One region of the Nocardioides sp. AN3 genome, then DNA from elsewhere that is predicted to be linked to it. Evidence: predicted binding sites of a transcription regulator. Region 1 holds the regulator's gene; each other region holds the start of a gene.

Evidence for each region. Region 1 encodes HrcA, which represses chaperone genes, less so after heat shock. Its sites were predicted from a motif close to TTGGCACTCGNNNNNNNCGAGTGCCAA; they were not measured.
Region 2: the regulator HrcA is predicted to act here: its motif matches at 3,526-3,552, upstream of groL (chaperonin GroEL).
Region 3: the regulator HrcA is predicted to act here: its motif matches at 3,865-3,891, upstream of groES (co-chaperone GroES).

The regions. Positions count from the first base shown of each region.
Region 1 covers NZ_BAAIGC010000018.1:42,178-48,854, forward strand. The annotation lists gene ACYQ1K_RS18435 (winged helix DNA-binding domain-containing protein) at 1-856, shown strand, start outside; gene ACYQ1K_RS18440 (YkvA family protein) at 825-1,253, opposite strand; gene ACYQ1K_RS18445 (16S rRNA (uracil(1498)-N(3))-methyltransferase) at 1,337-2,077, opposite strand; gene dnaJ (molecular chaperone DnaJ) at 2,091-3,248, opposite strand; gene hrcA (heat-inducible transcriptional repressor HrcA) at 3,311-4,330, opposite strand; gene ACYQ1K_RS18460 (MBL fold metallo-hydrolase) at 4,430-5,299, shown strand; gene ACYQ1K_RS18465 (DUF3097 domain-containing protein) at 5,365-6,216, shown strand; gene ACYQ1K_RS18470 (PspC domain-containing protein) at 6,225-6,428, opposite strand; gene hemW (radical SAM family heme chaperone HemW) at 6,507-6,677, opposite strand, start outside.
Region 2 covers NZ_BAAIGC010000001.1:398,535-405,211, forward strand. The annotation lists gene ACYQ1K_RS01825 (SGNH/GDSL hydrolase family protein) at 1-7, shown strand, start outside; gene ACYQ1K_RS01830 (LacI family DNA-binding transcriptional regulator) at 13-1,014, shown strand; gene ACYQ1K_RS01835 (GNAT family N-acetyltransferase) at 1,096-1,632, shown strand; gene ACYQ1K_RS01840 (RNA polymerase sigma factor) at 1,677-2,711, opposite strand; gene ACYQ1K_RS01845 (YciI family protein) at 3,012-3,374, opposite strand; gene groL (chaperonin GroEL) at 3,713-5,341, shown strand; gene ACYQ1K_RS01855 (RNA polymerase sigma factor) at 5,583-6,092, shown strand; gene ACYQ1K_RS01860 (hypothetical protein) at 6,089-6,677, shown strand, end outside.
Region 3 covers NZ_BAAIGC010000001.1:508,724-515,400, reverse strand. The annotation lists gene guaB (IMP dehydrogenase) at 1-542, opposite strand, end outside; gene ACYQ1K_RS02425 (GNAT family N-acetyltransferase) at 591-1,493, opposite strand; gene groL (chaperonin GroEL) at 1,650-3,278, opposite strand; gene groES (co-chaperone GroES) at 3,374-3,670, opposite strand; gene ACYQ1K_RS02410 (class I SAM-dependent methyltransferase) at 3,940-5,151, shown strand; gene ACYQ1K_RS02405 (hypothetical protein) at 5,199-6,113, shown strand; gene ACYQ1K_RS02400 (SigE family RNA polymerase sigma factor) at 6,216-6,677, shown strand, end outside.

The DNA.
Region 1 (6,677 bases):
CGCGGAGGGTCGGCTCGTGCGCCTGCTCACCATGCGGGGCACCATCCACCTGCTCACGCCTGAGGACGCGGCGGTGCTGCGGCCCTGGGTGCAGCCTCGCATGGAGCAGGAGCTGCGGGCGTCGCAGAACGTGCGCTCGGTGCGCGATCTCGACCGTGGGCGCTTCGACGAGGCGCTCCGCCTCGCGCTGGCGGATGGCCCGTTGACCCAGCGGGACCTCGGGGCCGCTCTCGCGCTGTCGTTCCCCGGCGCCGATCCGACGGCCCTCGGCGGCCTGGCCCGCCTGGCGGCTCCCCTGGCCCAGCTGCCACCGCGAGGGTGCTGGAAGTCGTCTGGCGGGGTCGTCTACGAGTACGTCGACCGCTGGACCGGCGTGCCCATGGCCCAGCCGGACGTCCCGGCCCTCGTACGTCGCTACCTCTCGGCGTTCGGTCCTGCGACCGCCGCGGACGTCACCGCCTGGTCGGGCGTGACGCGCCTCGGCCCGGTGCTCGCCGGGATGGAGGACCTCGTCCGCCACGAGGACGAGACCAGACGGATCCTCCTCGATGTCGCGGATGCACCGATCGCGGAGGAGGACGAGCCAGCGCCGGTGCGCCTGCTCGGGACCTACGACAACCTCTGGCTCTCCCACGCCGCCCGCGACCGCGTGACCGAGCCGGAGAAGCGTCGCGCGTGGATGGGCAGCAACGGCGGCGTCGGGAACGTCATCCTCGTCGACGGCTGGCTCGAGGGGATCTGGCGTGTCGAGGACGGCCGCGTCGTCGTGCGAGAGCTGCTGCGCACGCTGACGTCCGGCGAGCAGGCAGGCCTCGAGGAGGAGGTCAGCCGCGTCGAGCAGCTGCTTGCCCGCTGACGCTGAGCACGACGTGGAGGCCTTCGGGCGTGCCCGGCCAGTGCCGCTCGATCGTCGCCGAGCCGGCCGCCCGGATGACGCCGCGCAGGACGATGACGACCACGATCACATCGTCGAGCTGGCCGACGACCGGCAGGAAGTCGGGCACGAGGTCGATCGGCAAGACCACGTAGCCCAGGAGCCCCCACAGGGACCAGCGCACCCGGCGAGGGAGGCTCCGGTCGACGGCCAGGCGCTTCACCAGTCGAAGAACGTCAGGGAGCAGGCGGAGGACGTCGGTCGCGCTGAGCTTGACCGCGCTGCGTCGCGACCCGACGTAGAGCGCGATGATGAGAAGGAGCCAGACGAGCACGAGGCTCGCGGCGATCGCCACGGCTGCCTGCCAGACGGTGGTCACCCCCCCATGATTCCTGACGCAGCCGCGGGACGTCATGCGGAGAGAGCAAGCGCTTGCTCTGTCCGCATGACGTCGCGGCCGCCTCAACCCCAGCGCGACGTGCGAGCAAGGAGCGCGGAGACGGCAGCGAGGCCGGCCGTGGAGGTTCGCAGGACCTCGGCCCCGAGGCGGACCGTGACCGCCCCGGCCGACTCGAAGGCATCGACCTCCTCGGGCGAGAGGCCGCCCTCGGGGCCCACCACGACAACGACCTCGCCTTCAGCGGGCAGGCTGACCGCGGCCAGCGGGGTGCTCGCCTCCTCGTGCAGCACGACGGCGAGCGGCGCGGCCGCGACTCGGCCGACCACGTCGCTGGTCGAGGCCAGCGGCGAGACCGCGGGGAACCATGACCGGCGCGACTGCTTCGCCGCCTCGCGGGCGGTCACCCGCCATCGCGCAAGCGACTTGTCCGCGCGCTCGCCCTTCCAGACCGCGACCGAGCGGGAGGCCGCCCACGGCACGATCGTCGAGGCTCCGATCTCGGTCAGGACCTCGACGGCGAGCTCTCCCCGGTCGCCCTTCGGCAGGGCCTGGACGACCGTGAACGCCGGCTGCGGGACAGGAGCCTCGGACACGGCCGTCACCGTCACGGCGAAGACCCGCTTGCCGGTGGTGGCCACCTCCCCCACCACCGCGACGCCGGCGCCGTCGGTCAGGACGACGGACTCGCCGACCCGGAGGCGGCGTACGGCGACCGCATGGTGCGCCTCGTCACCGTCCACCGTGACCGACGACCCGGGAACGACGCCCGACAGCGACGGGACGAGGTGGACGGGAAGCGACATGAGGGTCGAGCCCTCAGTGCCCGTTGAAGGCGTCTCGCAGACGGCCGAAGACCCCACGCGACGACGCGCGGAGCTGACCGGACGGCTGAGTCTCGCCGCGAAGCGCCGCGAGCTGCTGGAGGAGCTCCTCCTGGGCCGGGTCGAGCGCGGTGGGCGTCTCGACGATCACGGTGACGATCAGGTCGCCGCGGCCACCGCGCAGACCGGGGACGCCGTACGCCCGGATGATCTGGTCCGTCCCCGACTGCGTCCCGGGCTTGATGTCGAGGTCGAACGAGGTCACGAGATCCGGAGAGGAGTCCTCCGAGGCCAGATCCGCCTCGAGCGTCGGCAGCGTGAGCACCGTGCCGAGAGCGGCTGCGGTCATGGGCACCGTGACGTGGCAGTGCAGATCGTTGCCCTGACGGGTGAAGACCGGGTGCCGCGCGACCTGGATCTCCACGTACAGGTCCCCCGCCGGCCCGCCGCCCGGACCGACCTCGCCCTGGCCGGCCAGCTGGACGCGTGTGCCGTTGTCGACGCCGGCCGGGATCTTGACGGTGAGGGTGCGCCGGGTGCGGACCCGACCGTCGCCACTGCACTCGCGGCAGGGCTCGGGGATGATCGTGCCGAAGCCGCGGCAGGCGGCGCAGGGGCGCAGGGTGCGGATCTCCCCCAGGAACGAGCGCTGCACGTGAGCGACCTCGCCGGCGCCGCCACAGGTCTCGCAGGTGACCGGCTTCGAGCCGGGCGCCGCGCCGTCGCCGTGGCACGTCTCGCAGGTGACGGCGGTGTCGACCTTCAGCTCCCGGGTCACGCCGAACGCCGCCTCGGCGAGGTCGACCTCGAGCCGGATCAGGGCGTCCTGACCGCGTCGCACGCGGGCGCGCGGCCCGCGACCCGCGGCCGCACCACCCTGACCGCCGAAGAAGGCGTCCATGATGTCGGTGAAGGAGAACCCGGCGCCGGCACCGAAGCCGCCGCCGAACGGGTCGCCGCCGCGGTCGTACGCCGCCCGCTTCTGCGGGTCGGAGAGGATCTCGTAGGCGTGCGAGACCTCCTTGAACCTCTCCTGGGCGACCGGGTCGGGGTTGACGTCGGGGTGGTACTCCCGCGCCAGCTTGCGGTAGGCCTTCTTGATCGTGGCGTCGTCGGCGTCGCGGTCGACGCCGAGCAGCTCGTAGGGGTCCAACGCTGTGTTCTTCTTCCTTGATCTCAGGCTTTGATCTCAGGCTGTGGTCTCAGGCATCGATCTCAGCCTTCGTCGAGGATGCGCGAGACGTATCGCGCCACCGCTCGCACGGCCGCCATCGTGCCGGGATAGTCCATCCGGGTCGGCCCGACGACGCCGAGCGACGCCAACGCCTCGTCACCTGGCCCGTAGCCCGTCGTGACGACACTGGTCGAGGACAGCTCCTCGTACGGACCCTCCGCACCGATCCGGACCGTCACCAGCCCACCGGACGTGGCCTCGCCGATCAGCTTGAGCAGCACCACGTGCTCCTCCAGCGCCTCCAGCAGGGGGCGGACGGAGGTGTCGAAGCTGTCGCCGTACCGTGCCAGGTTCGAGGCTCCGGCCACCGCGATCCGCTCATCGGAGCGGTGGTCCGACATGGCCTCCACGAGCGTCTCCACCACCGCGGACGCGATGCTGCCGTGCGGCCCGAGCTGGTCGGGAAGCGCCCGGAGGGCGGAGGCGGCCTCCGCGATCACCTCGCCGGTGGCGGCTCGGTTCACATGGGTGCGCAGGTCGACCAGGGACTCCTCGTCCACCGCCGCGGGCAGCTCCACGAGGCGCTGCTCGACCCGCCCTGTCGAGAGGATGAGGACGACGAGCAGCCGGGTCGGCGCGAGCGCCACGAGCTCGACGTGGCGCACCGTCGAGCGGGCGAGGATCGGATACTGCACGACCGCCACCTGCCGGGTCAGCTGGGAGAGCAGCCGCACGGAGCGCTGGACGACGTCGTCGAGGTCGACGGCCCCGTCGAGGAAGCTCGAGATGGCACGCTTCTCTGCCTGGCTCATCGGCTTCACCGTGGTGAGGCGGTCGACGAAGAGCCGGTAGCCCTTGTCGGTCGGCACCCGGCCCGCGCTGGTGTGCGGCTGGGCGATGTAGCCCTCCTCCTCGAGGACGGCCATGTCGTTGCGGACGGTCGCCGGCGACACTCCGAGGCCATGCCGCTCGACGAGCGCCTTCGACCCCACCGGCTCCTCAGTGGAGACATAGTCCTCGACGATCGCACGGAGCACCGCGAGCCTGCGGTCGTTCTGCATGCGGCACCTCCTTTGCGCGACCGGCCCGGACGCCCTCGCGCCCTGGCACTCACCCGACTGGAGTGCCAATGCTACTAGGCGGTCCTCTACCCTGCTGCGGTGAGGGACACGGGCTTCCGCGAGATCGCCGACCGGATCTGGCTCGCGCGCTATGAGTGGTGGGACGTCAACATCACCCTGGTCGGCGGGTCGACGGGGCTCCTGATGGTCGACACGCATGCGTCGACCCGAGCGGCGCGGCAGGTCATCGACGACGTACGCCGGCTCGGGGTCGGTGGCGTCACTCGGATCGTGAACACGCACGAGCACTTCGACCACACCTTCGGCAACGCCGAGCTGCGGCGTGCGTACGGCGACCCCCCGATCCACGCGACCGACACGGCGGCTGCCCGCACCGTCTCCTCGGGCGAGCGGGCCAAGGAGCGGTACGGCGCCGATGCGGACGACCCGCGCGCCGCCGAGATCGCCGAGACCGACATCGTGGCGGCGGACCGGACCTTCGCCAGCGTGGCCGCCCTCGACCTGGGCGACCGACTGGTGGAGCTCGCGCACCCCGGCCGAGGCCACACCGCCGGCGACCTCGTGGTGCGCGTGCCGGACGCGGACGTGGTGCTCGCCGGCGACCTCCTCGAGGAGTCGGGACCGCCCGTCTACGGCGACGACTCTTTCCCGCTCGAGTGGCCGACCACGATCGACGTGGTGCTGGGCATGCTGACGGCGTCCTCGGTCGTGGTGCCAGGGCACGGTCTCCCGGTCGACCGCGCCTGGGTCGAGCAGCAGCGCAACGACCTGGCGTGGGTCACGGCCAACATCCGCGAGCTCGCCGGTCGCGGTGTCCCGGCGGCGCAGGCCGCCGAGGCGACCGAGTGGCCATGGCCGACCGACGGCTGGCGGTTCGCCGGCGCCGTCGAACGCGGCTACCAGCAGCTGCCGCGCTCGGCACGCGGTCTGCCTCTGCCACTCGCCTGAGAGCTCCCGCCCGGAGCCCCGCGTGTTGTCCCTGGGACCCCAGTGACAGCTGGGACAATGGGCCCATGCCTGATCGCTACGGAGCCGACGTCCTCGCCACCGACTGGCGCGCACCGAAGCGCGGCCGCGCCGTCGAGGCGCCCGCCGAGATCGGGGCGGTTGTCGAGGAGGTAACAACCGAGTGGTGCGGCGAGATCGTCGCGGTCGACCGCGACCTCGGCACGCTCACCCTGGAGGACCGGCGCAGCCGCCGGCGCTCGTTCCCCCTCGGTCCGGGCTTCCTGCTCGACGGCAAGCCGGTCATCCTCGTCGCACCGGTCCGCGTGCCCGCGCCGACCGGCCCCAAGCGCACGGCCTCCGGGTCGATCGCCGTCGCCAACGCACCGGCCCGTGTCGCCCGAGCCAGCCGCATCTTCGTCGAGGGTCGCCATGACGCCGAACTGGTCGAGAAGGTCTGGGGCGACGACCTTCGGATCGAAGGCGTCGTCGTCGAGTTCCTCGGCGGTGTCGACGACCTCGCGGACCACCTGGTGCACTTCAAGCCGGGGCCGCAGCGGCGCGTCGGGGTCCTCGTGGACCACCTCGTCAAGGGATCCAAGGAGTCCCGGATCGCCGACGGCATCGTCCGCTCGCCCATCGGAGCGCACGTGCGGATCGTGGGCCACCCCTTCATCGACATCTGGCAGGCGGTCAAGCCGGACCGGCTCGGGCTGCGGGCCTGGCCGACCATCCCGCGCAACATCGAGTGGAAGAAGGGCGTCTGCCAGCACCTGGGCTGGCCGCACCGGGACCAGGCCGACATCGCCCGCGCCTGGCAGCACATCCTGTCGAAGGTGAAGTCCTACGACGACCTCGAGCCCGCCCTCCTCGGCAGGGTGGAGGAGCTCATCGACTTCGTGACCATCGACCCTCAGTAGGGGACGGGTCAGTAGCCGACGCGGCGGTCCTCGCTCGGCATGAGGATCCACAGGACGATGTAGGCGAGGACCTGCGGCCCGGGCAGCAGGATCGACAGCACGGCGATGATCCTGACCACGGTCGGGTCCCAGCCGAAGCGGCGGGCGATGCCGGCGCAGACGCCGCCGATCATGCGGCCTTGGCGGGGGCGGTAGAGGGTTGTGGCGCTCATGTCACCGACGGTAGGCCCCCGGTCGCGATCGCTCCATCCGGGTCAGCCCTGCGCTGACCCTGGGGCGCCCCTGACTGTTCACGGCAGCAGGTCCCGCACCACGCCGTCGGCGAGCAGGCGCCCCTGCTGCGTGAGCACGAGCCGGTCTCCGGAGACGACCAGCCCCCGCTCGACCAGATCCGGCACGGCCGCCCGGCCGGCGTCGTCCAGCTCCTCGAGCGGCAGGCCCGTGTCGAGGCGCAGCTCGAG
Region 2 (6,677 bases), on a different contig from region 1:
ATCCTGAACCGCATGTCACAGGCGCGCCGTCCGACGCTGGAGGACGTGGCGGCCCGAGCAGGGGTCGGCAGGGGCACGGCCTCGCGCGTCATCAACGGCGCATCGCGGGTGTCGTCCCGTGCCCGGGACGCCGTGCACGCCGCGATCGAGGAGCTCGGATACGTCCCGAACCACGCGGCCCGCTCGCTGGTGACCAACCGGACCGACGCCATCGCCCTGGTGATCGCGGAGTCGGAGGAACGGTTCTTCGGCGAGCCGTTCTTCGCAGGCGTGGTCCGAGGCATCGCCGGTGCTCTTTCGGAGGCCGACAAGCAGCTCGTCCTCATGCTGGCGCCGGCCGAGCGTGCCGGCCACATCGAGGACTACCTCACCCGCCAGCGCGTCGACGGTGTCCTGCTCCTGTCCCTGCACGACGACGACACGCTGCCCGGCCGCATCCGGGACCGCGGCATCCCCGTCGTCCTCGGCGGTGGTCCGCCGCCGGGGCCGGGCGTGGGGTACGTCGACAACGACAACGCCGAGGGCGCCCGACTGGCCGTCGCCCACCTGCTGGGACGCGGCCGCACGCGGATCGCGACCATCGCCGGTCCGGCGGACATGGCCGTCGGCCACCATCGGCTCGCCGGCTACCTCGCGCAGCTCGATGAGGCGGGGCTGGCGCCCCTCACCGTGGAGCACGGCGACTTCGGCCAGCACAGCGGTGAGGCGGCGATGCGCGCGCTGCTCGAGCGGCATCCCGACCTCGACGCGGTGTTCGCGGCCAACGACCTGATGGCGGCCGGCGCGATGAGTGCGCTGCGCGAGAGCGGTCGTGCGGTGCCCGGCGACGTCGCCGTGGTCGGCTTCGACGACTCCCCGGTCGCGGTCTCACTGGGCCTGACCAGCGTGCACCAGTCCGCAGACGCCATGGGGAGGGCGATGGTCGAGGTGCTCCTCGACACGATCTCCGATCCGACCGAGGTGCCGGGGGCTCGGATGCTGCCGACGTACCTCGTCGAGCGGGCCAGCTCCTGACGAGCGCGGCCGGCGCGCGGCCTGCCTGGTGGGCGGCCCGGGTGGGCGGGCCAGGTGGGAAGCGACGGTAGGTTGGGCGCCGTGCGCACCAGCCCGATGCTGACGTTCCGCGACGCCACCGCCGCCGACGTGGCCGAGGTCGTCGCGCTCGTCGAGTCGGCCTACCGAGGGGACGCCAGCCGCGCGGGGTGGACCACCGAGGCCGACATCCTGGAAGGTCAGCGGACCGACCCGGAGGGCGTGCGCGACGTCATCGTGCGCTCCGGAAGCCGGATGCTGCTGGCCGAGCGCGACGGCGACCTGGTCGCGTGCTGTCAGCTCGAGCACCGGGGCGCGGTGTGCTACTTCGGCATGTTCGCAGTGCGTCCCGGCTCGCAGGGCGGCGGGCTCGGCAAGGTGGTGATGGCCGAGGCCGAGCGGATCGCGCGCGAGGAGTGGGGCGCGAGGAGCATGGAGATGACGGTGATCTCCGTCCGCGACGAGCTCATCGCGTTCTATGAGCGGCGTGGCTACAGGAGGACCGGCGAGCTGTCGCCGTTCCCGTACGGCGACGAGCGGTTCGGGCTGCCCCAGCGGGAGGACCTGGCCTTCGAGAGGCTCGTCAAGACACTCGGCTGATCCTGGCGTGCGCCGCCTGTTCGTCGAGGTATGCAGACGAGTCGTCACTTCCCGTGCGGAGTTCCGCCAGGGGAGTGCCCCTTCGTCTGCATACCTCGACGAACCGCCAGCGAGGCCATCCGCCCCGACAGATGCGCCCGCTCCGCCTCGTTGCCACACAGCGCGATCGCGGCGGCGAAGGAGCTCCTCGCCTCGTCGGGACGACCGGCCCGCACGAGCAGCTCGGCGCGGGTGGCGGGGAGTCGATGCCCGGCGAGGGCGACCGACGAGAGCGCGGCCAGTCCGGCCTCGGGGCCCTGCGCCTCCGCGAGGGCGACGGCGCGGTTGAGCCGGACGACCGGCGTGTCGAGCAGGGTCAGCAGCTCGTCGTAGCGGGCGACGATCCGGTCCCACGCGGTCGCCTCCGCGGACGGGGCGATGGCGTGCTCGGCGGCGATCAACGCCTGGAGGAGGTACGGCGCAGGCGGCTCGTGCACGAGCGGGGCCAGGAGGTCGAGACCCTCGGCGATCTCGTCGCGGTGCCAGAGGCCCCGGTCCTGGTCGGCCAACAGGACCAGAGTCCCGTCTCTCACGCGCGCGTCGCGCCGCGAGTGCTGCACCAGCATGAGAGCGAGCAGCGCGTCGACCTCCGGGTCCGGTGAGGGCAGCAGGTCACGGAGCACGCGGACGAGCCGGACCGCCTCGCCGGCCAGCTCCGTCCGGACGACGTCGGGACCGCTGCCCGGCGCATACCCGGCCGTGAACGCCAGGTAGGCGACGTCGGCGACCGCCGAGACCCGCGCTGCGAGGGCGGTGGGGTCGGCGGGGACCTCGAAGCGCGCGCCCGCGAGCCGCTTGCGCGCCCGCGTCAGGCGCGCCGCCATCGTCGGCGTCGACTGCAGGAAGAGTCGAGCGACGTCCTCGGTCGAGACGCCCAGCACCAGCCGAAGGGTGAGAGCGGCCGCCGCCTCCGGGGAGAGGGAGGGATGCGCGCAGAGGAGCACGAGTCGAAGCCGCTCGTCGGTGACCAGGTCTCCTCCGTCGGCCATCACGTGTGCGGCCTCCTGGGTCAGGGACGCCTCGACCTCGAGCAGGGGCATCCGCCGCGCGAGGACGGTCTCGGAGCGCAGCCGGTCGACGATGCGCCTCCGTGCGCTGGTGAGCAGCCAGGCCGGGCCGTTGCCCGGCGTACCGTCCGTCGGCCACGTGCGTGCCGCCGCCTCGAACGCGTCGGCGAGCCCGTCCTCGGCGAGGTCGAGACGGCGATACTGCGCGACGAGCAGGGCCAGCAGGCGGCCCCACTCGTCGCGCAGCAGGCGCTCCAGCTCGGTCAGCGGATCTCCACGCCGCGGGCCGGCCGCACCTCGACCGACACGAGGTCGGGCAGGAGGAACTGCACCTCACTCACCTCCGTGGTCGACAGTGGCGCGGACCTCGACGGGGGCACCGCCCGTCGCGAGCAGGCCGCAGATCTGCAGCAGGTCGTCGAGGTCGTCGCTCTCGACCAGGTAGAAGCCGGTCAGCTGCTCGACGGTCTCGGCGAACGGGCCGTCGGAGACGACCACATTGCCGCCGGCGTCGCGGCGGACTTGCTTGGTGGTGCGGGAGTGGGTCAGCTCGGCGCCGCCGGCGATCTTGTGCCCGCGCTCCTCGAGCAGCGCGGCGAAGCGGCCGTGGGTCTCGTACATGGCGGCGCGCTGCTCCGGGGTCGCGCTCTCCCAGGTGCTCTCGTCGCCGGGAAGCAGAACGGCGTAGGTGCTCATCTCGGATCCTTTCGGTGGTGGTGAGTCTGTCATCGAGATGACGGGCGAGACAGAGGTCGATCGACAGGGACGACGAGGTTTCTCGTCCGTGCCCCGGATCCTTCTCGCGACCTACCAGCTGCTGCCCGCGGGCGAGGGCGCCGTCTTTCTCCTTGCACTCGGCAAGGTCGAGTGCTAAACATGACGTTGGCACTCTCGCCATGAGAGTGCCACCTCCGGACCGGTGACGTTGGGTCGCTCCGTGGGTGGCGTGAAGGGATCGCCACCGCAGGACGATCGTGCCGTCGCGGGCAGCCCACCGGCCGGGACACGCACTTCCAGTGAAGGATCGCCAGGCAATGCCGAAGCTGATTGCTTTCAACGAGGAGGCCCGGCGCGGTCTCGAGCGGGGCATGAACACCCTCGCCGACGCCGTCAAGGTCACCCTCGGCCCGAAGGGCCGCAACGTCGTTCTCGAGAAGAAGTGGGGCGCCCCCACGATCACCAACGACGGCGTCTCGATCGCCAAGGAGATCGAGCTCGAGGACCCGTACGAGAAGATCGGCGCGGAGCTCGTCAAGGAGGTCGCCAAGAAGACCGACGACGTCGCGGGTGACGGCACCACCACCGCCACCGTGCTCGCTCAGGCGCTCGTCCGCGAGGGTCTGCGCAACGTCGCCGCCGGCGCCAACCCGATGGGCCTCAAGCGCGGCATCGAGGCTGCTGTCTCCGCCGTGTCCGAGCAGCTCCTCGCGCTCGCCAAGGACATCGAGACCAAGGAGGAGATCGCCTCCACCGCCTCGATCTCCGCCGCTGACACCACCGTCGGCGACATCATCGCCGAGGCGATGGACAAGGTCGGCAAGGAGGGCGTCATCACGGTCGAGGAGTCGAACACGTTCGGCCTCGACCTCGAGCTCACCGAGGGCATGCGGTTCGACAAGGGCTACATCTCGGCCTACTTCGTCACCGACCCCGAGCGCATGGAGACGGTCTTCGAGGACGCCTACGTCCTCATCGCCAACCAGAAGATCTCCAACGTCAAGGACCTGCTGCCGCTGCTGGAGAAGGTCATCCAGTCCGGCAAGCCGCTCGTCATCATCGCCGAGGACGTCGACGGCGAGGCCCTGTCCACGCTCGTCGTGAACAAGATCCGTGGCACCTTCAAGTCGGTCGCCGTCAAGGCCCCCGGCTTCGGCGACCGCCGCAAGGCCATGCTGCAGGACATCGCGATCCTGACCGGTGGCCAGGTCATCTCCGAGGAGGTCGGCCTCAAGCTGGAGAACACCGGCCTCGAGCTGCTCGGCCAGGCCCGCAAGGTCGTCATCACCAAGGACGAGACCACGATCGTCGACGGTGCCGGCGACGCTGCCCAGATCGAGGGCCGCGTCAACCAGATCCGTGCCGAGATCGAGAAGTCGGACTCCGACTACGACCGCGAGAAGCTGCAGGAGCGCCTCGCCAAGCTGGCCGGCGGCGTGGCCGTCATCAAGGTCGGCGCGGCCACCGAGGTGGAGCTCAAGGAGCGCAAGCACCGCATCGAGGACGCCGTTCGCAACGCGAAGGCCGCCGTCGAGGAGGGCATCGTCGCCGGTGGTGGCGTCGCGCTCGTCCAGGCCGGCGCCAAGGCGTTCGAGAAGCTCGAGCTCGACGGTGACGAGGCCACCGGCGCCAACATCGTCAAGGTCGCCATCTCGGCTCCGCTGAAGCAGATCGCCATCAACGCCGGTCTCGAGGGCGGCGTCGTGGCGGAGAAGGTCGCCAACCTGCCCGCGGGCCACGGCCTCAACGCCGCGACCGGCGAGTACGTCGACCTGCTCGCCGCCGGCATCATCGACCCGGCCAAGGTCACCCGCTCGGCGCTGCAGAACGCCGCGTCGATCGCCGCGCTGTTCCTCACCACCGAGGTCGTCGTGGCCGACAAGCCGGAGAAGGCCGCCCCCATGGGTGGCGACCCGACCGGCGGCATGGGCGGCATGGACTTCTGAGCCGCTAGGCGAAGAAGCGACCGGCACAGCTGAGTCCACGCCTCTCGGACGTCATGCGAGCTGATCGCCTCAGCGGCCGGAGCGTATGACGTTCCGCAGGACAACAGGCAGGGCCTCCACCTCCGGGTGGGGGCCCTGCTGCCGTGTGGCGCGTCCGGCGCGTGTGGCCGTGCCTCATCTGGGGAACGAGCGAGACTGACTCGGAAAGACATGTGGCGTGAGTTGATGGGAGGCTGGAGGCGTGGAGACCACCAGGTCCGATCGATTCGACGCGCTGGCACGCGAGTGTCTCGAGCCGCTGCGGCGGTATCTGGCGCGCCGCACCGACGCCGAGACCGCGGCCGACGTCCTGGGGGACACGCTCCTCGTGGCGTGGCGCCGGTTCGACGACGTACCGGATGGTGAGCCGCTGCCGTGGCTCTACGGCGTCGCCCGCAACTGCCTGGCCAATGCGGAGCGCGGGGTACGGCGCCGAGCCCGCCTGGCCGCGAGACTGGCCGAGCAGCCGGCTGACGACGCCGAGCCCGCCATGCCCGACGAGCTCCTCGAGGCACTCGAGCAGCTGGGGGACGATCAGCGCGAGCTGGTGCGGCTGTGGGCGTGGGAACGGCTCACGCCGGCCGAGATCGGCACGGTCCTCGGGCTGACGCCCAATGCGGTCAGCATCCGGCTCACCCGTGCGCGCCAGCGGCTACGCGAGCTGCTGGCGGCGCGAAAGAGCAGCGACCTTGCCGGACATGAGAAGGCATGAGCCCCGACCCGACCGATGCTGAGCTCCTCGCACGTCTGCGCGCTGCGGACCCCGCGTCCGAGCTGCCCCCCGCCGACCCCGCGGAGGTCGACCGCGTGCTGCAGCGCGTCATCGACGTCGACCTGCGCGAGACCGGCACCCGCAAGCGCAACCGGCTGACGTGGCTCGTGGCGGCCGCCGCCGCGATCGTGATCGCAGCCGGAGGGTCGGCGCTGTGGCTGAGCCAGTCCGACAGGCCGAGGAGCGGCGGAGTCCTCGTCACCGGTCCGTCGCCGACGAGCGCGACGCACGGACCAGGGGCCGTCAGCGAGCTCACCGTGAGTCCCGCCGCCGGCCGTTGCGTCGTGCCGACGTCCGAGGCGCTCGCCGCGACGCCCATCGCCTTCAAGGGCACGGTGCTCGGGGTGGCCGACGGGATCGCCACGATCCGGCCGACGACGGTCTACGCGGGACAGGTCGCCGACCAGGTGACGGTGAGCGGTGCCGTCGCTCCTGAGACCGAAGGCGGTCGGGAGGGTGACCCGGCATTCGTGGCGGGCCAGGACTACCTGGTGGCGGCGGACGGCCGCTCGATGGTGCTCGGGT
Region 3 (6,677 bases), on a different contig from region 1:
CGCAGGAGGGCGGTGGCGTCCTCGCGGGAGATGTCGGAGGGTCCGGTGATGAGCGGCATCGGCGTCATCACCTCGTCGACCTTCGTGGTCGCCCACTCCGCGACGGGGGTGAACCGTAGGTCGCGGTTGGTGATCATGCCGAGCAGCCGGTTGTCGGAGTCGACGACGGGGAAGCCGGAGATGCGGTACTCCCCGGCGAGCTTGTCGAGCTGCTCGAGCGTCGCGTCAGGACCGATGGTGACCGGGTTGGAGATGATCCCGGTCTGGGTGCGCTTGACGAGGTCGACCTGGTAGGCCTGGTCCTCGATCGAGAGGTTGCGGTGCAGCACGCCGATGCCGCCCTGGCGCGCCATCGCGATCGCCATGCGCGCCTCGGTGACGGTGTCCATCGCGGCCGAGATCAGCGGCGTCCTCAGCGACAGCTCGCGGGTCAGCCGGCTGGTGGTGTCGATGTCGCTCGGGGCGAGGTCGGAGTATCCCGGCAGGAGCAGGACGTCGTCGTAGGTGAGGCCCAGCGTCGCGAACTTCTCAGGGATCTCCATGACGAAATGTTACGGCCGCTGCCGTCGCGCACCCGAATCGGCGTCGGGTCACCGACCGAGTGGCTTGAGGGCCCCGACCGGGACCCGCACGGTGAGCCGGTCGGCCGCCATGCGGATCCTTCCGCGGAGCCCCGCACGGAGCACCAGGGGCAGCACCGCGGGGTTGTCGGCGCGGCTGGTGAGCAGGATCTCATCGGCGTCGAGCCCGTGCGCGACCCGCGCGGCGTCGAGGAGCAGCCTTGTGCCGATCCCACGACGCCGCGACGCGGGGTCCACGGAGAGGTCGACAGTGCGCACGCGCCCGCCGTGCGCGACGGTCTCCGGACCGATCGTGGCCACGCCGACGACGAGAGAGCCGACGTACGCCGTGACGGAGCCACCGTCGACGACATACTCCGGCGCCGCGTCGGAGCCGGAGCCTCGCGTGCTGGTGAGCCCGGACGGCAGCGGCTCGCGGAGCCGGCGGAGCACGTCGCTGACGAGGTTCGCCATGGCGGTCCCACGGGCACGCTCGGTGTCGGTGAAGGGCGCGGTCCGGTGCACCTGGACGAGCACGTCCCCCACGACCATGTCCATGGTGTCGTGGACGATCGTCGGATCGGCGGGCTCCGCCTCGGCGTCGAAGAGCCGGGCGACGACCTCCGGGAAGGCCATCGGGAACTCGAGGATCGTGCGCGCGGCCTTCACGTAGCGCGTCGGCTGGTCGTCGAGGGCCGCCTCGGTGCTCGGCTGTGCGACGACGCCCGCACCGCCGGCCTCGGCGACCAGCGCGGCGACGCGCTCCACGGTCCAGCCGTCGTCCGTGCTGAGCACCATCTCGTCGGTCACGCCGTCGAGACCGGGGAAGATCTGGAGACCGAGGATGTTCACGCCCGCCTCACCGCAGCTGCGGGCCAGCATGGCGAGCGTGCCTGGCTCGTCGGGCAGGGTCGCGCGCACTCTCCACAGCATGCGCGCAGTCTGGCGGCCGGATGTTGCTCCCGTGTTTCGCCGAGCAGACCCAGATGCCCGCCCCCGGAATGCCGAACGGGCCCAGATGTCCAGCTGATCTGAACATCTGGGCCCGTTCACCGAGCCTCGACCGGGCATCTGCGCCCGGTCGGCGGATCAGTGACCGTGGCCGTGCCCGTGGCCGTGGCCACCGGCGGCGGCCGGCTCCTCGTCCTGGGGCTTGTCGACGACCAGCGTCTCGGTCGTGAGCAGCATGCCCGCGATCGAGGTGGCGTTGACGAGCGCCGAGCGGGTCACCTTGACCGGGTCGATGACGCCCTGGGCGACGAGGTCGCCGTACTCGCCCGTGGCGGCGTTGTAGCCCTGGCCGACGCCGAGCTCGCGCACCTTCGTCGTGATGACATAGCCGTTCTCGCCACCGTTCTCGGCGATCCAGCGCAGCGGCTCGTCAGCGGCCTTGCGCACGATGCGCGCACCGACGGCCTCGTCACCGGTGAGACCGAGGTCCTTCTCCAGCACCGAGACGGCGTGGATGAGAGCGGAGCCACCGCCGGGGACGATGCCCTCCTCGATGGCGGCACGCGTCGCGGAGACAGCGTCCTCGATGCGGTGCTTCTTCTCCTTCAGCTCCACCTCGGTGTGGGCGCCGACCTTGATGACGCAGACGCCGCCGGCCAGCTTCGCGAGGCGCTCCTGGAGCTTCTCGCGGTCCCAGTCGGAGTCGGTCGACTCGATCTCGGACTTGATCTGGTTGACCCGGCCCTCGACCTCGGCCGAGTCACCGGCGCCGTCGACGATCGTCGTGTTGTCCTTGGTGATGACGACACGACGCGCCTGGCCGAGCACCTCGAGGCCGACCTGGTCGAGCTTGAGGCCGACCTCGGGGGCGACGACCTGACCACCGGTCAGGGTCGCGATGTCCTGCATCATCGCCTTGCGGCGGTCACCGAAGGCGGGGCTCTTCACCGCGACGGCGTTGAAGGTGCCGCGGATCTTGTTGACGACGAGCGTCGAGAGCGCCTCGCCGTCGACGTCCTCGGCGAGGATGAAGAGCGGCTTGCCGGCGGCGATGACCTTCTCCAGCAGGGGCAGCAGCTCCTGGATCGAGGAGATCTTGCCCTGGTGCAGGAGGATGTAGGGGTCGTCGAGGACGGCCTCCATGCGCTCCGGGTCGGTGACGAAGTACGCCGAGATGTAGCCCTTGTCGAACTGCATGCCCTCGGTGAACTCGAGCTCGGTGCCCGTGGTGTTGGACTCCTCGACGGTGATGACGCCGTCCTTGCCGACCTTGTCGAACGCGTCGGCGAGCAGGTCGCCGATGAGGCTGTCGCGGCTGGAGATGGTCGCGACCGCGGCCATGTCCTCCTTGCTGTCGACGTCGCGCGAGGCGGCGTGCAGCGCGTCGCTCACCGCGGCGGCCGCGGCGTCCATGCCCCGCTTGAGGCTCATCGGGTTGGCGCCGGCGGCGACAGCCCGAAGGCCCTCGTGGACCATCGCCTGCGCGAGCACGGTCGCGGTGGTGGTGCCGTCACCGGCGACGTCGTTGGTCTTGGTGGCGACCTCCTTCGTCAGCTGGGCGCCCAGGTTCTCGAACGGGTCGTCGAGCTCGACCTCACGGGCGACGGTGACGCCGTCGTTGGTGATGGTCGGCGCGCCCCACTTCTTGTCGAGGACGACGTAGCGGCCCTTCGGGCCCAGGGTCACCTTGACGGCGTTGGCGAGGGCGTCGACGCCACGCTCGAGGGCGCGTCGGGCGTGCTCGTCAAACTCCAGGATCTTCGGCATGACTCTCCTTTGAGATCAGGAAGCAGTCCGGGACGTCATACGGACGGTGCAACCAGTTGCTCCGTCCGCATGACGTCCCGCAACGGCTGAGTGGATCAGGACTCCACGACGGCGAGGATGTCCCGCGCCGAGAGGATCAGGAACTCGTCGCCGCCGTACTTGACCTCGGTGCCGCCGTACTTGCTGTAGATGACCTTGTCGCCGACCTTGACGTCGAGCGGGACGCGGTTGCCGTTGTCGTCGATGCGACCGGGGCCGACCGCCAGGACCTCGCCCTCCTGGGGCTTCTCCTTGGCGGTGTCCGGGATGACCAGGCCAGAGGCGGTGGTCTGCTCAGCCTCGACCTGCTTGATGACGATGCGGTCCTCGAGAGGCTTGATGTTGATCGACACGGTGTCGACCTCCCCTTTCAGTTTCGGCAGCGCCTGAGTTCGGCCGAGCCGGGTGGCTGAGCCATCTCGACAGTGCACTGCTCGATGGGCGGATCAATATTGACGTCTTCGCCTGCATGGCTGGGCGCCGTCGCGGGGGTCGCCGTCACCGGCAGGCAGTTGGCACACTCACGTCGAGAGTGCCAGATGAGACGTTAGCACTCAGGTCGCGTGAGTGCTAGGGACCCGGGTGCCGAGTCGGTCGAAGCACGTCCTGAGAGAATCTGCGGATGGAGCTCGACGCCTTCACGTGGCTGCTCACCGCACCCGGGCAGGAGCTCCTCGAGCGGGCCACCCAGCTGCGCGGCGAGGACCCGCTGCGGGCTCAGACGATCCTCCGCCGAGAGGCACCGGGCGCGGAGCCGGCGTACGTCGCCGCCGCCCTCACCCAGGCCCAGCTGCGGGCGAAGGCCGTCGCCAAGTTCGGTCCCGACGCCGAGCGGATGTACTTCACCCCCGACGGCCTCGAGCAGGCGACCCGCCGCGCGGTCGCCGAGCATCGCGCGGCCCGGTTGGCGGCGTACGGCACCCGGACCCTGATCGACCTCGGCTGCGGCATCGGAGGCGACCTCATCGCCGCCTCGCGCGCCGGGCTGATCGTCGCCGGCGTGGACCTCGACCCCGAGCGGGTCGCGGTCGCCGAGGGCAATCTGGCCGCGCTCGGCCTCGCCGGCGCCGTCCAGGTCGCCGACGCGACGACCGTGGACCATGCGGCGTTCGAGGTGGCCTTCGCGGACCCGGCGCGACGTGGGGCACGAGGGCGAGCCCTGCGAGGGTGGGACACCGATGCCGAGGGGTGGACACCGCCCTGGTCCTTCGTCCAGACGCTCCTGACCCGTGAAGCGTGCGTCAAGGTCGCGCCCGGCATCCCCCACGAGCTGGTCCCGGACGGCGTCGAGGCGGAGTGGGTGAGCGACCACGGCGACGTCAAGGAGGCCGCCCTGTGGGCGGGGGGCCTCGCGACCGTACGCCGCCGGGCCACCGTCATCGGCGACGGCGGCCTGGCCACGCTGACTGATGAGGACGCTCCCGCCGCGGACGCGGCCCCCAGCATGGAGCGCGCCGTCGGCCGGTTCCTCTACGAGCCCGACGGCGCCGTGATCCGCGCCGGACTCGTCACCGCGGTCGCGGCAGGGGTCGGCGGGGGCCTGCTCGACGAGCACATCGCCTACGTGACCTCCGACGAGGCGTTCCGCACCCCGTTCGCCAGCGGCTACGAGGTGGTGGAGGAGCTGCCCTACCGCGAGCGTGCCCTGCGGGCGGCGCTGCGCGAGCGCGGCGTGGGTCGGCTGACCATCAAGAAGCGCGGCGTCGCCGTCGTCCCCGAGCAGCTGCGTCGCGCACTCTCCCTTCAGGGCCCGAATGAGGCGACAATCGTGATGACACGGGTCGCCGGCGAGGGAGCCTGCCTGCTGGTGAGGCCCCTGCGGGAGGCACGCTGAGAGGCACGGAGAGAAGCACGACGACACACTGAGACAAGCCAGAGCCGATGACCGAGGAGCAGCTCGTCCTGGGACGCCCGCCACGCCCGCCGAGGCGAGGGCGCTGGGGCGGTCGTGCGCCGCGTCTCGTCCTGGCGTCCGCGCTTCTCGTGCTCGTCGGGTGGGCGCTGTGGCACGCCATCCTCGACCAGCCGGGCGCCACGCCGCACCCCTCCTCGACTCCGACGCCGTCCCTGCCGAGGGGCGGGGAGAGCGGCTACGTGGCCCACGAGCCGCCCGCCGTTCCCTACCTCCGGTCGGGCACCCTCGTCCCGCCCGACGGTGAGCCCCGCGGGATCCCCGACGGCTCCTGGACCGGCTTCAGCCTTCTCGCCGACGGTCGAGTCGTGCTGGTGCAGGACGGCAGCGTGGTCGTGCTCGGCCCTGGAACGCAGCGCCACGGCTATCCCGCCGTCGGCGACCTGTCCGCGCGGCCCGACGGCACGGCCGTGGCGTGGACCGGCGGCGACGGACACCTGCTCCGGCTCCGGACCGGCCGGGCGGAGCCCGAGCGCGTGGTCGGCGCCCGCCAGCTGAGGCCGGCGTGTCGTGGGATCCGGGTCGACGGCACCGCCTCAGCGGGCTGGGCGACCTGCGACCGGGACGGTCATCTGCTCAGCCCCGATGGCACCTACTTCGCCTCGATCGGGTCCGTCTCGGTGACGCTGGCGCCGCGCGCCGACATCACCGCCGGAGCCTCCGTCGCCTTCCTCGGCAGCATCGTCGACGCCGCGTGGGAGGACCCCTACCATCTGCTGGTCGTCATCGGGATCGCCGACGAGCTGCACCTCGAGCGGATCGGCGTCGGAGGGGAGTCTGAGGACCTCCTCGTGCTCCATGGCATCAACGACCGCCGGAGCCCGCCCTTGGTGCTTCCGGTGACCGCCGGCCCGAGCGGCACCACGATCACGATGCAACCCTGAGGGGCCGGTTCGCGTCCTGTTCTCGACAAGCACGACGCCGAAGCGGGCCCGCCCGTCGCGTCGGCCGCGAGATCCGTCGGTTCGGAGCAGCAGGAGGACACCATGGACCCCACGGCACTGGCCCACGGGATCGACCGGGGAGGAGGCAGGCGCTTGGCCGCTGACACGCGGGATGCCGACTTCGCGGCATACATGCGAGCCCGCCAGCCTGCGCTCCTGCGCACGGCCTACCTCCTGACCGGCGATGCGCACACCGCCGAGGACGTCGTCTCGACGGCGTTGGCCAAGCTCTACCTCGCCTGGGACAAGGTCCGTGAGCGTGAGTCGGTCGACGGCTACGTGCGGCGGATCATCGCGAACGAGACGACCTCCCTGTGGCGACGCCCGTGGCGACGGAGGGAGGTCGCCGCCGACGTGCTGCCCGACCGCGGACGCGCCGACAGCTACGACGACGGGCGTGCGGCGCTGCTGTGGCGGGCGGTGTCCTCGCTGCCCCCGCGCCAGCGAGCCGTCATCGTGCTGCGCTACTACGAGGAGCTCACAGAGGCCGAGATCGCCGACGTG